DNA from 3 places in the Saccharopolyspora sp. ASAGF58 genome. Region 3 is predicted to be linked to each of the others. Evidence: riboswitches for the same ligand, from Rfam matches in the RefSeq annotation. Region 3 holds a riboswitch; each other region holds the start of a gene.
The links. A riboswitch is a leader RNA that binds a small molecule or an ion and turns the genes downstream of it on or off. The one in region 3 is predicted to bind glycine.
Positions count from the first base shown of each region.

Region 1: it holds a riboswitch for glycine, as region 3 does, so the genes downstream of both, gcvH (glycine cleavage system protein GcvH) here and gcvT (glycine cleavage system aminomethyltransferase GcvT) in region 3, are expected to answer to the same signal.
Region 2: it holds a riboswitch for glycine, as region 3 does, so the genes downstream of both, gcvP (aminomethyl-transferring glycine dehydrogenase) here and gcvT (glycine cleavage system aminomethyltransferase GcvT) in region 3, are expected to answer to the same signal.

Region 1 covers NZ_CP040605.1:1,497,879-1,503,181, reverse strand. Annotated here, with positions in the region: gene ald (alanine dehydrogenase) at 1-344, opposite strand, end outside; gene FDZ84_RS06840 (CdaR family transcriptional regulator) at 660-2,216, opposite strand; glycine riboswitch at 2,330-2,434, shown strand; gene gcvH (glycine cleavage system protein GcvH) at 2,584-2,955, shown strand; gene FDZ84_RS06830 (L-serine ammonia-lyase) at 2,983-4,338, shown strand; gene FDZ84_RS06825 (NAD(P)-dependent oxidoreductase) at 4,568-5,303, opposite strand, start outside.
Region 2 covers NZ_CP040605.1:7,633,270-7,638,572, reverse strand. Annotated here, with positions in the region: gene gcvH (glycine cleavage system protein GcvH) at 1-277, shown strand, start outside; gene garA (glycogen accumulation regulator GarA) at 411-890, shown strand; gene FDZ84_RS35800 (bifunctional nuclease family protein) at 1,282-1,758, shown strand; gene FDZ84_RS35795 (MerR family transcriptional regulator) at 1,999-2,571, shown strand; glycine riboswitch at 2,659-2,760, shown strand; gene gcvP (aminomethyl-transferring glycine dehydrogenase) at 2,934-5,303, shown strand, end outside.
Region 3 covers NZ_CP040605.1:855,767-861,069, reverse strand. Annotated here, with positions in the region: gene FDZ84_RS03765 (amino acid permease) at 1-328, opposite strand, end outside; gene glyA (serine hydroxymethyltransferase) at 499-1,779, opposite strand; gene gcvT (glycine cleavage system aminomethyltransferase GcvT) at 1,805-2,908, opposite strand; glycine riboswitch at 3,024-3,125, opposite strand; glycine riboswitch at 3,126-3,234, opposite strand; gene FDZ84_RS03750 (acyl-CoA dehydrogenase family protein) at 3,435-4,613, shown strand; gene FDZ84_RS03745 (hypothetical protein) at 4,745-4,900, shown strand; gene FDZ84_RS03740 (CopG family transcriptional regulator) at 5,031-5,222, shown strand; gene FDZ84_RS03735 (Tm-1-like ATP-binding domain-containing protein) at 5,233-5,303, shown strand, end outside.

The DNA of each region.
Region 1 (5,303 bases), 640 kb from region 3:
ATACCGGTGACCCCGGACTTCAGCATCGCGTCGGTCAGCTCGGCGGAAGCCGCCAGGTGCAGATAGGTGAACAAGACCTGGTCCCGGCGCAGCCGCGGGTACTCCTCGGCGATCGGCTCCTTGACCTTGAGGACCAGCTGGCCTTCCGCCCACACCTCCTCGGCGGTGGGCAGCACCTTCGCGCCGGCCGCGAGGTAGTCCTCGTCGGGGATCGAAGAGCCCGCGCCGGCGTTCGTCTCCACGAAAACGTCGTGGCCGCGGGTGGTCAGCTCGTGCACGCCCGCAGGTGTGATCGCGACCCGGTACTCGTTGTTCTTGATCTCGCGCGGCACTGCGATCTTCACGGCGGAATCCTTTCGTCTCCTGTTGCGCACAACAATCCGCTGCCACTGCGGGGGGCGCATCATTCCCGCCGAATGAGATTGCCCCGCGCGCTTTGTGCTCGCAGCACAAAGCGCGTGGAGCGCCGATCCAGCGCCCGGACGGGGGCACGGACGGGGGCACGGACGGGCGGACCTGACAGGAAGGTTCCCTTCCTCGCAACCGACCGGCAGCCCGGCGAAAGCAAGGGAACCTTCCTGCCACGACAGGAAGGTTCCCTTGCGCACGTCACCGAGGGGTTCTGCGCGCCCGGCTGTGACAGGAAGGTTCCCTTGCTGTCAGCCGTGCTGCGCCCATCGGTCGGCGAGCAGTTGCGCGAACAGCGCGGAGCGGACGTTGGGGTCTTCGAGGTCGACGTCCACGAGTTGGGTGAGCCGCTTCATCCGGTAGCGGAAGGTGTTCGGGTGCACGCGCAACTCGCGGCTCGCCTGCCGGGGATCGCCGGGGTGGCGCAGCCACGCGTGGAGCGTGGCCAGGTATTCGGTGCCCTGCGTTCGGTCGTGCTCGCGCAGCACCGGTAGCGGGCCGAGGGCACCGATACCGGCGTCGGTCGCCGCACCGGCCATCCGGCTGAGCACCAGCAGATGCCAGTTCTCCTCGTACACCGCCACCCGTTGCTGCAGTTGGCCGGTGCGCAGCAAGCTGATCAGCTCCTCGGCCTGCGACCGCGACTGGGGCAGCTCGGCGACCGCCACCGCGGTGCCCACCGCGATCAGCGGGCGCGGCGAAACGTCGTGGGACGTGAGCGCTGCCCGCAGATCCGGCCAGCCGCCCGCGCGCCCCCGGTCGGGCACCAGCGCGTAGAGCATGGTGCCGATCTCGGTGACCAGCGGGCGCCGCCCGATTCCGCGCGTGATCCACTCCCACATCGCCAACCGGTGCCCTTCCGCGGGGCTGGCGGACGGGGGCATTTCGATGGCGACGACCCGGTGCGCTTCGGCGGGCACCGCCAGCTCGTTCGCTGCCGCCCGCCAGCCTTCGCCGCCCTCCAGCAGCAGCCGCACCTGCTCGGCAGATCGGCGGCGCTCCGCGTCCGCCACCGCACGCCACCGCAGCAGTTGCAGCGCGACCAGCGGTGCGGTGTCGGCGAACGCGGTGGAGCGTTCTTCGGATACCTCGCCGGGGACCACGGCCCACATCGAGCCGAGCAGTTCACCGCCCATCCGGATCGGCACCACCAGCCGGGGCAGGGTGCCGTCCTGCTGGGCGGGCACGAAGATCGCCGAACTGCCCTTGCTGAGCTGGCGGAACGTGCCGCGGGCGCGGAACTTGGCGAGCACGTCGTCGGGCTGCCTCCGGCCCATGATCGTCGAGACCCGCGCCGGGTCGGTGAGGTCCTGCCGGGCGGAGTAGGCCAGGACCTGGGAGCGCGCGTCCTCGATGGTGACCGGCGCGTCCACCACGTCCGCCACCGCGTCGGCGAGCCGGAACAGGTCGCCGACCCCGGTGCTGGGCGCGTCGGCCTCCTCGATGTCCGTCCCGGCCAGCGCGGCACGGATCAGCCACACCAACTGCGCCCACGCCGTGCCAGGGCGGACCTCGACCAGCGCCACCCCCGCGTCCCGGGCTGCCGCGGCCACCGCGTCGTCCGCCGAAATCGGCGGTTTGAGCAGCACCGCCGCGGCACCCTTCGCGCCGCAATCCCTCGTCAGCGCCACCGCGTGCTCGCGGTCCGGGATGGCCACGCCCAACACGAGGTCGCCGCCCGCCGCCGTCGGCGGCTCATCGGGTTCGGCGATGACGACGTCCCCGACGCACACTCTCGGTTCCGGGGCGACCACGGTGCGCAGCAGTGTGGGGCCGACCCGCTCGACCAGTGCCCGGATGTCCAGCATCACCGGCCTCCTGAATACCTCGGGCCGCCTCCGTGCGTTGTGGGGGAGGGCATTGACACCAGGGCTGGCCCGTTTATCGTTGCTGAGCACACCGACAATCGCATACCGGCCGTCGACCCCGTGCGGGAGAGACCCTGCGAGCTCACGCCGAGCCCCCAGGGCGCCGAAGGAGCAAGACTCCCCACAAACTCTCAGGCACCCATGACCGTTCGGGCGAGGCAACTCTGGAAAGCGTGCGTCTCATCGACGCTCCACCCACGGTGCAAGCCGCGAGGCCCGCGGCGAAGCTCTCAGGTTCCGCAACAGAGGGGGAGGCCCAGCCACCACGGGCACGAGTGCCCCCCCGACTGCCTTGGAGCCTCCCGACATGTCCCTGCCTGCGCACCTGCGTTATTCCGAAGAGCACGAGTGGATCGAGGACCGCGACGAGCTGGTCCGCATCGGCATCACCCAGCACGCCGCGGACGCGCTCGGCGACATCGTCTACGTGCAGCTTCCCGAGGTGGGCGACAAGATCGAAGCGGGCCAGGCCTGCGGGGAGCTGGAGTCCACAAAGTCCGTCAGTGACCTGTTCGCCCCGGTGACCGGCGAAGTCGTGGCGCTCAACGAGTCCGTCGTGGACGACCCGGCGCTGCTCAACGCGGAGCCGTTCGGCGACGGATGGCTGCTCGAAGTGCGCCCGACCAGCACCGGTTCGCTGCTCACCGCTGAGCAGTACGCCGAGCTGATCGCGGAGTAACGGGCCAAGCGAGGTAGGAGGCGGTCAATGGCGATCAGCGTCTTCGACCTGTTTTCGGTGGGTATTGGGCCGTCCAGTTCGCACACGGTTGGTCCGATGCGTGCGGCGCGGTTGTTCGTGCAGCGGTTGCACAGCGCGGGCCGGTTGCCGCAGGTCGAGCGGATCAAGGCGGAGTTGTTCGGGTCGTTGGGTGCGACCGGGCATGGGCACGGTAGCCCGAAGGCTGTGCTGCTGGGTTTGGAGGGGCACAGTCCGGAGACTGTTGATCCGGCGGCGGTAGAGGGCCGGGTCACCGAGATCCGTGACTCCGGCCGGTTGCGTTTGGATGGGGTGCAGCAGATCCGGTTCATCGTGGACCGTGACTTGGTCATGCACCGGCGCAAGTCGTTGCCGTTGCACCCCAACGGGATGCGCTTCGCCGCGTTCGGTGCCGATGATGCCGAGCTGGACAGCGCGGTGTTCTACTCGGTGGGCGGTGGCTTCGTCGTCGACGAGGACGCTACCGGCACTGATCGGATCAAACCGGACGAGACCGCAGTGCGGTACCCGTTCCGCACGGGTGTGGAACTGCTCGCGCGGACCGAGCAGTCAGGGCTGCCGATCAGCGGTGTGATGCTGGCAAACGAGTTGTCCTGGCGTGGTGAGGATGCCGTGCACAAGGAGTTGCTCGGTATCTGGCAGGTCATGCGTGAATGCGTTGACAACGGCTGCCGCAACTCCGGTGAGCTGCCCGGTGGGCTGAAGGTCCGTCGTCGGGCGGCGGAGCTGGCGGCTTCGTTGACCGAGCGCGACGATCCGCTGGAGTGGGTCACGCTGTTCGCGCTCGCGGTCAACGAGGAGAACGCGGCTGGTGGGCGGGTGGTGACCGCGCCGACCAACGGTGCGGCCGGGATCGTTCCTGCGGTCCTGCATTACTACACGCGGTTCGCGCCTGGCGCGGATGATGCTGGTGTCGTGCGGTTCCTGCTGGCGGCGGGTGCGGTCGGCGTGTTGTTCAAGGAGAACGCGTCGATTTCGGGTGCGGAGGTCGGTTGTCAGGGCGAGGTGGGTTCCGCGTGTTCGATGGCTGCTGCCGGGCTCGCTGAGGTGCTGGGTGGAACGCCGAGACAGGTGGAGAACGCCGCGGAGATCGCGATGGAGCACAACCTCGGGTTGACCTGCGACCCGATCGGTGGGTTGGTGCAGATTCCGTGCATCGAGCGCAACGCGGTCGCGTCGGTGAAGGCGATCACGGCTGCGCGGATGGCGTTGCGTGGCGACGGCAGCCATTTCGTTTCGCTGGACAAGGTGATCAAGACGATGCGGGAGACCGGCCGCGACATGAAGGTCAAGTACAAGGAGACGGCCCGCGGCGGCCTCGCCGTCAACGTCATCGAATGCTGACCCTTCCGCCCGACCAGCGCGAGGATGGGAACCTTCCTGTCACCGCCGGCCGCCGGAGAGCTCTGCCGCGTGAGCATGGGAACTTTCCTGTCACCGCTCGGCTCTGCCGCGCGAGGATGGGAACCTTCCTGTCACCCGGCGTGCGGTGAAAGCGTCCAGATGCCGACGGTGGAGTCCTTCCGCCGTCGGCATCGGCGTGCCCGTTGGTGCGAGGATGGGACCCTTCCTGTCACCGGTCTTCGTCGTCGCCGAGCGGCCAGATGCCGTGCACCGGGGCCCAGCCGAGGAGTTGCCGCGCCGCTTCGCTGCTGACGCGGTGCGAGGGTTCGGCTGCCGCGTTCGGGTCGTGGCGGGGCGGCGGGCTGTCGTCCGCGCGGGCCAGGTCGCGGTAGTAGTCGGCGACCCGCACTGGTTGGTCCGCCACGTTCAGCGTCTTGCCCGCGCATCCGCGCTCCAGCGCGGCGACCACCGCGTCCGCGTAATCGCGGGCGTGCACCATCGACACCCACTCACGGCCAGCACCGGGGATGGGCAGGTCTTCGGCGCGCAGCCGGGCGCGCTGTTGGTCCTGCACCGTTCCCGGGCCGACGAAGCGCCCGCCACGCAGGATGCTCCACGCGATCTCGTCGGCGGGCAGCTTGCGTACTGCGGTCTCCATCGCCAGGACCGGGTCGACGAGGGTCGCCCGTTCCGGCCGGTGGTCCAGCGGTGCGGCCTCGGTCAGCTTGTCGTCGCCGCCGTCGGCGTAGACCATCGTGATGCTCATCTGGACGAAGCGGCGCACCTCGGCTTCCTGCAACGCCCCGGTCACCACGGCGGTCCCGGTGCTGCGCAGCGCAGTGTTCCGCGCCCAGCCGCCCGGCGCGGTCGGCATGGCGGGGACGGCAGTGGCCGCGTTGACCACCGCGTCCACCTCCTTGAACTCCGCCGCCAGCAAGCGTTCCGCCGCCGGGTCGAGCAGCGAG
Region 2 (5,303 bases), 1.3 Mb from region 3:
GGGCGACGTGGTGTTCGTGCAGCTGCCGGAACCCGGCCAGCAGGTCACCTCTGGCGAGTCGATGGGCGAGGTCGAGTCGACCAAGAGCGTCTCCGAGATCTACGCCCCGGTGAGCGGCGAGGTGATGGCCCGCAACGAGCAGCTGGAAGACGAACCGGAGCTGGTCAATTCGGCACCGCTGGGGGGCGGCTGGATGGTCGAGCTCAAGCTCGCCGACCCGGCCCAGCTGGACGCCCTGCTCGACGCCCAGGCCTACCAGAAGCTGACCGAATCCTGATCCGACCAGGCAAGATCGTCGGACTGTCGGGGGCCGGTAGGAAAATGTCGGGAGTCCCGCGTTCCGTGCTTGTACCTGCACTGTACGTTGGGTACATACTTGGCACGATCTATCCGCGTAGAGGAGAGCTCAGGTGAGCCAATTCCCCGGGCACGGCGATGTTCCGCCGGAGCAGTCACCGGAGACCACCTCGGTCTTCAGGCCCTTCCTCTCGGAGCCGGAAAGCACCGAGAGTGCGTCCCCGGAGCCCGCCGCCGCATCCGCATCCGCATCCGGGGTCGATGCGCTGCCCGCAGGGTCCGCCCTGCTGGTGGTGAAGCGCGGCCCCAACGCGGGGTCGCGATTCCTGCTGGACCGGGAGACCACCAGCGCGGGACGACACCCCGACAGCGACATCTTCCTCGACGACGTCACGGTTTCCCGTCGGCACGCCGAGTTCCGGCGCGAGGGCAACGACTTCGTGGTCGTAGACGTCGGCAGCCTGAACGGCACCTACGTCAACCGGGAACCGGTGGACACCTCGGTGCTCGCCAACGGTGACGAGGTGCAGATCGGGAAGTTCCGCCTGGTGTTCCTTACTGGTCCGATCGATGGGGGCCCAGGCGCCCGCTGAGGACGCCCTGGGAACGACTTGTCGACCCGCCAGCGGGGCGACGCCGAAGCGGCGTCGCCCCGCTAGCGCGTCAAGGTACTGCGCAGCCGAGATCAACTGCATCCTCGCACGGGGAATTTCCCGACGTCTCAACCGGTTTCCACGTTGCAGCGGTCCTCTTTCCACCGGCCCAACGGGGCGGTGGGCGGTGTATCGTGCTGGTAATGCTCGATAAGGAGCTCAGCCAGTGGTTCGGGCCAGATGCACCGGCAGGAAGGCCGCGAATTCGGTGGTCGACCAGACCGCTAAGGGATGGGCGTGTCCGCCGCAACGCGGGTAGCGTCGGAGGCGTCGGTGCGCGATCCTCGACGGGGATGTCACGCTTCGGCGCGCTGGAGGAGGCGATGTGACGATGAGCAGCGAGATGCGCGTCGTCGGCGTGCGAGTTGAACTACCAGCAAACCAGCCGATTCTGCTGTTGCGCGAGGCGCACGGCGAGCGTTACCTGCCGATCTGGATCGGCTCGGTCGAGGCGACCGCCATCGCACTCGAGCAGCAGGGTGTGCGGCCGCAGAGACCCCTGACCCACGACCTGCTGAAGGACGTCATTGGGGCCCTGGGACGCGACCTTGAACAGGTGCGGATCACCGATCTCCAGGACGGCACCTTCTTCGCCGAGCTGGTGTTCGACGGGGATGTGCGGGTCTCGGCGCGGCCGAGCGACTCGGTGGCGCTGGCGCTGCGCATCGGGGTGCCGATCCACGCCGACGAATCGGTGCTGGACGAGGCCGGGCTGATCATCCCGGACGAGCAGGAGGACGAGGTCGAGAAGTTCCGCGAGTTCCTCGACTCCGTGTCGCCGGAGGACTTCCGCGGCGCGGACACCTGAGCCTGCCGATCGACCCGACGAGACCTCCCGGCCCCCGTCCGCGCGCTGCGGGCGGGGGCCGGGTCGTCCGGGTGCCCGCGCGTCGCGTTGACCTCCCCGCGGGGCAGGCATACCGTCGAACTTACGCGAATTGCCCCGGTGTGATTCGGCCGCTGGGCGGTGTTCGCGGCCCCGGATCGCGACGGTCCGGGAGCTGGTGATCGTCGTCGTCGGCTTCGTGCCGGACGAGGGGAGGCAGGCGTGGTCGAGGAAGCGCCCAACCGGGAGGCTGCCGCGGAGCAGGGCGAGCTGTTCCCCGACGCCGCACTGCCGGACGAGCTGGTCGGCTACCGGGGCCCGGCCGCCTGCCAGATCGCCGGCATCACCTACCGCCAGTTGGACTACTGGGCGCGCACCAAGCTGGTCGGCCCGTCCATCCGCAGCGCCGCCGGCTCCGGCTCGCAGCGCCTCTACTCGTTCAAGGACATCCTGGTGCTCAAGGTGGTCAAGCGACTGCTGGACACCGGGGTTTCGCTGCACAACATCCGGGTCGCGGTGGACCACCTGCGCAACCGAGGAGTGCAGGACCTGGCCCGGCTCACGCTGTTCAGCGACGGGACGACGGTCTACGAGTGCACCTCTGCCGAGGAGGTGGTCGACCTGCTGCAGGGTGGCCAAGGGGTGTTCGGCATCGCCGTCAGCGGCGCGATGCGCGAGATCAGCGGCACCATCCACGACTTCCCGGCCGAGCGGGCCGACGGGGGCGAGCTCGTGCCGCTGGTCGACGACGAGTTGTCCCGCCGCCGGCGCGACCGGCAGGCTGAAACGGGCTGATCGCGGCGGGCCCCGGCCGGGTGGTGTGCGGCCGGTGACATCACGGGTCCGCTCGATCCCCTGGTCGGGTAAGCTGCGGCACATCGCCGACCCCGTGCGGGAGAGTCCGGCCCGGCTTCGGCCGTGGTCGGCGCCGAAGGAGCAAACCTCCCCGCCAACCTCTCAGGCCACCTGGACCGCACGGGCGAGATGCCTCTGGAAAGAGGATGCACCACGGCTGTGGTGCATCCCGCCGACGGTGCAAGCCCGGTTCCCGGGTGAAGCTCTCAGGCGTTCGCTTCGCGGACAGTGACAGAGGGGGAGAGCAGGCAGTTCCGGCTGTTCTGCCGCCCTTTGCCCGCCGCGACAATTGAGGTTTGGCGATGACCGACGTGACGCACGATCGCATTCCACTGGCCGCCCTGGAGCACGGAACGCCGTTCGCCGACCGGCACGTCGGGCCGATGCCGGCGGAGCTTGCCCGCATGCTCGACGTGATCGGCGTCGGCTCGTTGGAGGAGCTGGGTCAGAACGCCGTGCCGGACACCATCCGGGAAGGCGACCTGCAGCTGGCGCTGCCCGAGCCGGCCACCGAGTCCGAGGCGCTGGCCGAGCTGCGCGAGCTCGCGCGCCGCTGTCGCCCGCACGCCGAGATGATCGGGCTGGGCTACTACGGCACGGTCACGCCGCCGGTGATCCTGCGCAACGTGCTGGAGAGCCCGGCCTGGTACACCGCTTACACCCCGTACCAGCCGGAGATCTCGCAGGGTCGGCTCGAAGCGCTGCTGAACTTCCAGACGATGGTGGCCGACCTGGCCGGGGTGCCGGTGGCCAACGCGTCGATGCTCGACGAGTCCACCGCGGCGGCCGAGGGCATGACGCTGGTGCGCCGCGCGGGCCGGTTGAAGTCGCCGCGGTTCGTGGTGGACGCCGACACGCTGCCGCAGACCATCGCGGTGATCGAGACCCGCGCGGAGCCGCTGGGCATCGAGATCGTCGTTGCCGACCTGTCCGCCGGCGCGCAGGCGCTGCCGGAGGACGAGTTCTTCGGCGCGCTGCTGTCCTACCCGGGTGCCTCCGGCGCGGTGCGCGACCAGGAGCAGATCATCGCCGAGGTGCACCGGCGCGGCGCCAAGGTCGTCGTCGCGGCCGACCTGCTGGCGTTGACGCTGCTGCGCTCGCCCGGCGAGATCGGCGCGGACGTGGTGGTCGGCAGCACCCAGCGATTCGGGGTGCCGATGGGCTTCGGCGGCCCGCACGCCGGATTCATGGCCGTGGCCAAGGGACTCGAACGGCAGCTGCCGGGCCGGTTGGTCGGCGTGAGCGTCGACGCCGACGGCAACCAGGCCTACCGGCTGGCGCTGCAGACCCGCGAACAGCACATCCGCCGCGAGAAGGCCACCAGCAACATCTGCACCGCGCAGGTCCTGCTGGCCGTCGTGGCGTCGATGTATGCCGTGTACCACGGCCCCGCCGGGCTGCGGTCCATCGCGACCCGCGCGCACCGGATGGCCGCCGTGCTCGCCGAGCAGCTGCGCCGCGGCGGGGTCGAGGTGCTGCACCGGGAGTTCTTCGACACCGTCGTCGCGAGGGTGCCGGGCAAGGCCGACGACGTTGTCGCCACGGCCCGCCGGGGCGGCATCAACCTGCGCCGGGTGGACGCCGACCACGTCGGGATCAGCTGCGACGAGACCACCACGCGGGCGCATCTGGCGGCGGTGTGGCAGGCCTTCGGCGTCACCGTCGGCGACGCCGACGAACTCGACATCGAGACGCCGGACGCGCTGCCCGTGGCGCTGGAGCGCACCTCGGAATACCTGACGCACCCGGTGTTCCACACCCACCGCTCCGAGACCTCGCTGCTGCGCTACCTGCGGCAGCTGTCGGACAAGGACATCGCGCTGGACCGCAGCATGATCCCGCTGGGCTCGTGCACCATGAAGCTCAACGCGACGGCCGAGATGGAGCCGATCACCTGGCCGGAGTTCGGTTCGCTGCACCCGTTCGCGCCCGCGCAGGACGCCGAGGGGCTGCTGTCGATCGTCAAGGACCTGGAGACCTGGCTGGCGGAGGTCACCGGCTACGACGCGGTGAGCCTGCAGCCGAACGCCGGTAGTCAGGGCGAGTTCGCCGGGCTGCTGGCGATTCGCGCCTACCACCGCAGCCGTGGTGCCGCCGACCGGGACCTGTGCCTGATCCCGGCGAGCGCGCACGGCACTAACGCCGCCAGCGCAGTGATGGCCGGGATGCGGGTGATCGTGGTCCGCTGCGACGACACCGGAAACATCGAGCTGGAGCACCTGCGCGAGCTGGTCACCGAGCACGCCGACATCCTCGCCGCGATCATGATCACCTACCCGTCCACGCACGGCGTGTACGAGGACACCGTGCGCGAGGTGTGCGGCCTGGTGCACGACGCGGGCGGCCAGGTGTACGTCGACGGGGCGAACCTCAACGCCCTGATCGGCTTGGCGCGGATGGGCAAGTTCGGTTCCGACGTCTCGCACCTGAACCTGCACAAGACGTTCTGCATCCCGCACGGCGGTGGCGGGCCGGGCGTCGGCCCGATCGGCGTGCGCGAGCACCTGGCGCCGTTCCTGCCGAACCATCCGATGCAGCCCGCGGCCGGACCGGTCTCCGGCGTCGGCCCGATCAGCGCCGCGCCGTGGGGCAGCGCCTCGATCCTGCCGATCTCCTGGGCGTACGTGCGGATGATGGGTGCCGACGGCCTGCGCCGCGCGACGCTGACCGCG
Region 3 (5,303 bases):
TGATCTCGGCCATGCCGGTGACGATCCACACCAGCCAGTAGCCCCAGCCGACCGCGAACTTCGCCCACGGGCCGACGAATTCGCCCGCGTACTCCGCGAACGACCCGCTGACCGGTCGGTACATCAACAGCTCGCCGAGCGCCCGCATCACGAAGAAGATCATCAGCCCGGCGATGGCGTAGATCAGGATCAGGCCGGGGCCGACCTGGTGCAGGGCCTTGCCTGAACCCAGGAACAGGCCGACCCCGATCGCCCCGCCGATCGCGATCATGTTGATGTGCCGGGGACTCAGATCCTTCCGGTACTCCTCGGCCACTGGTTGGCTCATCGAAGTGGACTCCTTACTCGCCAGCGTGTTTCGCCGAAACTGCGCAGATAATCCGGCATCCGGCGAGGGCCCGCAAGGGGGGTTGAACCAGTTGGAATACGGCCTTTTCCCGTTCCAGCATGGTCCACTTAGGATCGAAAACAGGTTCTTCTCCTGGCAAAGCCTTCCGATCAGAGGTTCGGGTAGAGGGGGTGTTTGGCGGCGAGGGCTTCGACGCGGGCCCGGAGCTTGCCGCTGGCGGCTTCGTCGAAGCCGGGCTTGAGTGCCTCGGCGATGATGTCGGCGACCTCGGTGAAGTCGTCCTTGCCGAAGCCGCGGGTCGCCAGGGCCGGGGTGCCGATGCGCAGGCCGGAGGTCACCATCGGCGGCCGCGGGTCGTTGGGCACCGCGTTGCGGTTGACCGTGATGCCGATCTCGTGCAGCCGGTCCTCGGCCTGCTTGCCGTCTAGCTCGGAGTCGCGCAGGTCCACCAGCACCAGGTGCACGTCGGTGCCGCCGGAGACCAGCTGCACACCGGCCTTGGCGGCGTCGTCGGCCAGCAGCCGCTCGGCCAGGATCTGCGCGCCCTCCACGGTGCGGCGCTGCCGGTCGGCGAACTCCTCACCGGCGGCGATCTTGAACGCCACCGCTTTGCCGGCGATCACGTGCTCCAGCGGCCCGCCCTGCTGGCCGGGGAACACCGCAGAGTTGAACTTCTTGGTGAACTCCGAGTCCGAGGACAGGATCACGCCACCGCGCGGGCCGCCCAGGGTCTTGTGCGTGGTGGTGGTGACGACGTGCGCGTGCGGCACCGGGTTCGGGTGCAGCCCGGCGGCCACCAGACCGGCGAAGTGCGCCATGTCGACCATCAGGTACGCGCCGACCTCGTCGGCGATCTCGCGGAACCGCTTGAAGTCCAGCTGCCGCGGGTACGCCGACCAGCCGGCGATGATCAGCTGCGGCTTGTTCTCCCGCGCCAGCCGGGCGACCTCGTCCATGTCCACGCGGTGGTCGTCGGCGCGCACGTGGTAGGGCACCACGTTGTAGAGCTTGCCGGAGAAGTTGATCCGCATGCCGTGCGTGAGGTGACCGCCGTGGGCCAGGTCCAGGCCCATGATCGTGTCGCCGGGCTTGAGCAGCGCGAACATCGCCGCCGCGTTGGCCTGCGCCCCGGAGTGCGGCTGCACGTTGGCGTAGGAGGCCCCGAAGAGCTCCTTGACGCGGTCGATGGCCAGCTGCTCGACGACGTCGACGTGCTCGCAGCCACCGTAGTAGCGGCGCCCCGGGTAGCCCTCGGCGTACTTGTTGGTCAGCACCGAGCCCTGCGCCTCCAGGACCGCCTGTGGTGCGAAGTTCTCCGAAGCGATCATCTCCAGCGTGGTCTGCTGGCGGTTGAGCTCGGCGCCGACCGCCGCCGCCACCTCGGGATCCACCGCGGCCAGCTGGTCATTGAACAGGTCCGGTGTCGACATGGTGTTGCCTCCTGGTTCGATCTCGTCAGGCATTGCGGCGGTAGAACGGCAGCTCGACGACCTGCACCGCGACGTTGTTGCCGCGGATGTCGACCTGCAGTTGGGTGCCGGGTTCGCTGTGGTCGCGGTCGACGTAGGCCATGCCGATCGGGTGGCCAAGGGTCGGCGACGGGGCACCGCTGGTCACGACGCCGATCTCGGCGCCGTCGGCGTCCAGCACGCGGTAGCCGTGCCGGGGCGCCCGGCGCTGGTCGGTGCTCAGCCCGACCAGCGTGCGCTCGGTGGGCTTCTCCGCGGCGGCGGCCAGCGCGTCCTTGCCGACGAAGTCGCCGGGCTTGTCCAGCTTGACCACCCGGCCGAGGCTGGCTTGGAAGGGCGTGAGGTCGGCGGACAGCTCGTTGCCGTACAGCGGCATGCCCGCCTCCAGCCGCAGCGTGTCGCGGCAGGACAACCCGGCAGGCTGCAGGCCGTGCTGCGCGCCGGACTCGGTCAGCGCCTGCCAGACGGCCTCCGCGTCGCCGGGCGCGGTGAACAGCTCGAAGCCGTCTTCGCCGGTGTAGCCGGTACGCGCCAGCAGCACGTCCTTGCCTGCGACCTGGCTGCGGCAGCCCGCGTAGTACTTGACCTCGGCGAGGTCGGTGTCGGTCAGCGGGGCGAGGATGGCGACCGCGTTCGGGCCCTGCACGGCGATCAGCGCGTAGTCGTCGGAGACGTCCTGGTGCTCGGCGTCGAAGCCGCCGAGCCGCTCGGCCAGTTCGGCCGAGACCACGGCGGCGTTCGCCGCGTTGGCTACCACCAGGAACTCCTGCTCGCCGAGCCGGTAGACGATCAGGTCGTCCAGCACGCCGCCGGTGGCGTTGCAGATCATCGTGTAGCGGGCGCGGCCGGGCTTGATCGCGGAGGCGTTGGCGACCAGCGCGTAGTCCAGCGCCTCGGCGGCCTGCGGGCCGCTGATCCGGATCTCACCCATGTGGGTTAGGTCGAACAGGCCGGCGCTGTTGCGCACCGCGTTGTGCTCGGCGGTGTCGCCGGAGTAGCGCAGCGGCATCCGCCAACCGGCGAACTCGGTGAATGTCGCCCCGAGGGCTTCGTGTACTCGGTGCAAGGGCGTCTGTCGTGGCGACGACATGGTGCGACTCCTCCTGGTGGGCGCCGGTCGGCAGTCGAGGGCCGGTCAGCTCACTGCGCCCAACCTTATCGGGGACACCTCGACCCCGACCTGCGCGGGCTTGCGCTGGTCGGGCGGTCTCCCCGGAGTCATTGGCCTGAGAGTTTCGCCACCCCGCGAGGGGCGGCTTGCACCGTGGGCGAGAAGCGCGTTGCTCCTGCTTTTCTCCGTGTTCGCCTGGTGCCGTGCGGTGCCGGTGCCTGAGAGTTTGCTGGGGAGTATTGCTCCTTCGGCGCTCCGGTGTCCCGAGGTTGCTCGGGGGCCGGAGTCTCTCCCGCACGACGTCATCGGCGCGGTATTCGGTTGTGCGAACGCCGACGCTACGAACTGAACGTGACCGGAGTCAACCCGGGCGGGTCGACAAGTGGTTGTAAAGCGACGCCTTGCGCACGCCTAGCGCTGCGGCCAGGCGCCGCATGGACAGCGCTTGGAGGCTGCCCAAAACTAACGGCGTTAGCCACGTGCCTGTACCAAAGGGGATCCGGCGATGGTCGACTTCTCGCTTTCCGACACAGAGCGCGACATCCGCGACTGGGTGCGCAACTTCGTCCGGCGCGAGCTGGTGCCGCTGGAGCCCGAGGTGCTGCGGCGCGAGCGGGCCGGAGAACGCGGCCTGACCAAGGACGAGCAGCGGGAACTGCAGGACAAGGCGAAGCGGGCCGGGTTCTGGGGCGTGCAGACGCCCGAGGAGTACGGCGGCATGGGCCTGTCGGCGGTGATGACGGCGCTCATCGAGGTCGAGCTCGGCCGCACGTTCGTGCCGTTCCGCTTCGGCGGCTACGCCGACAACATCCTGTACTACGCCAACGACGAGCAGAAGGAGCGTTACCTGCTCCCGACGATCGAGGGCACCCGCAAGTCGTGCTTCGCGATCACCGAGCCGGGCGCCGGCTCGGACGCCAAGAACCTGCGCACCAACGCCGTGAAGGACGGCGACGAGTGGGTGATCAACGGCGAGAAGACGTTCATCACCGGCGGCATCGACGCCGACTTCGTGATGGTCTTCGCCGTCACGGACAAGGAGAAGGGCGCCAACGGCGGGGTCACTTGCTTCCTGGCCGACCGGGACGCGGGCTGGAAGTCCGAGCCGATCGACATCATGGGCCCGTGGGAGCGGCAGCCCGCCGCGCTGGTGTTCGACAACGTGCGCGTTCCGGAGCGCAACGTGCTCGGCGAGGTCGGCCACGGCTTCAAGCTCGCCATGCAGTGGATCGGCCGCGGCCGCTACCTGCTGCCCGCGAGCGCCCTCGGCGCCTGCGAACGGCTCGTCGAGATGGGCATGGAGTACGCCAAGACCCGCGAGACGTTCGGCAAGCCGATCGCCGAGCGCCAGGCCGTCCAGTGGATGATCGCCGACTCCGCCGTGGAGATCGAGGCGCTGCGCTGGCTGGTGCTGCAGGCAGCCTGGCAGGTGGACCAGGGCATGGATTCCCGGCACGCGCAGTCGGTGGCCAAGCTCTTCGGGGCCACCCGCGCCAACGAGATCGTCGACCGGGTGCTGCAGATGCACGGCGGCATGGGCTACACGAAGGAGCTGCCGGTCGAGCGCTGGTACCGCGACCTGCGGCTGCTGCGCATCTTCGAGGGCACCGACGAGATCCAGCGCCGCACCGTCGCCCGCAACCTCCTGAAGGGGCACGCGTCGATCAGCGGCGTGCTCGGCTGAACTCTGTTTCCGGGCTCGTTTTGCGCAGCGGTGCGGGATACGCCACGTCGGGGCTGTCCTCGCGAGAAGACCTCTGCCCGTTTTGTCGGTAGCCTGGTGACAGCCGTGACTCCGAACCGCCGGGAGCGACGATGTCTCTGTTCAAGAAGGTCGCCGACTTCGCCAGCAGCCCGCAGGGCCGCAAGGTGATCGACCAGGCCAAGAAGTACGCCACCGACCCGAAGAACAAGGAGAAGATCGACCAGGTCAAGAACAAGTTCTTCGGCAAGGGCGGCAAGGGCCACTGACCGAAAACCCTGACGAAGGCCCCCGGTGCCCGCTAATTAGAACCCAAGAACCCAAGGCGCCGGGGGCCTTCTCGTGCCCCAAGGGCATGTGGTATCAGCTGATACCACGCGATACCATTTCGGAATGGCCATGACTCTGCGGCTTAACGACGACGACAACGCGAAGCTCCGCGATGTAGCCGAGCGAGAGGGCCGGTCGATGCACGAGATCGCGGTGGCAGCGCTGCGCGAGTACTTTGCCCGCCACGAGGAGTTCCGGGCGAACCAGGTGCGCCGATTCCTCGCGGAAGATGCTGAGCTGCTGGAGTTGCTGTCCCGGTGACGCACTAGTGGTGGGCAGCGCGTACGTCGCCGGGACGTTCGACACCAAGGCCGCTGAGCTGCTCTACGTCGCCGGGCTGAT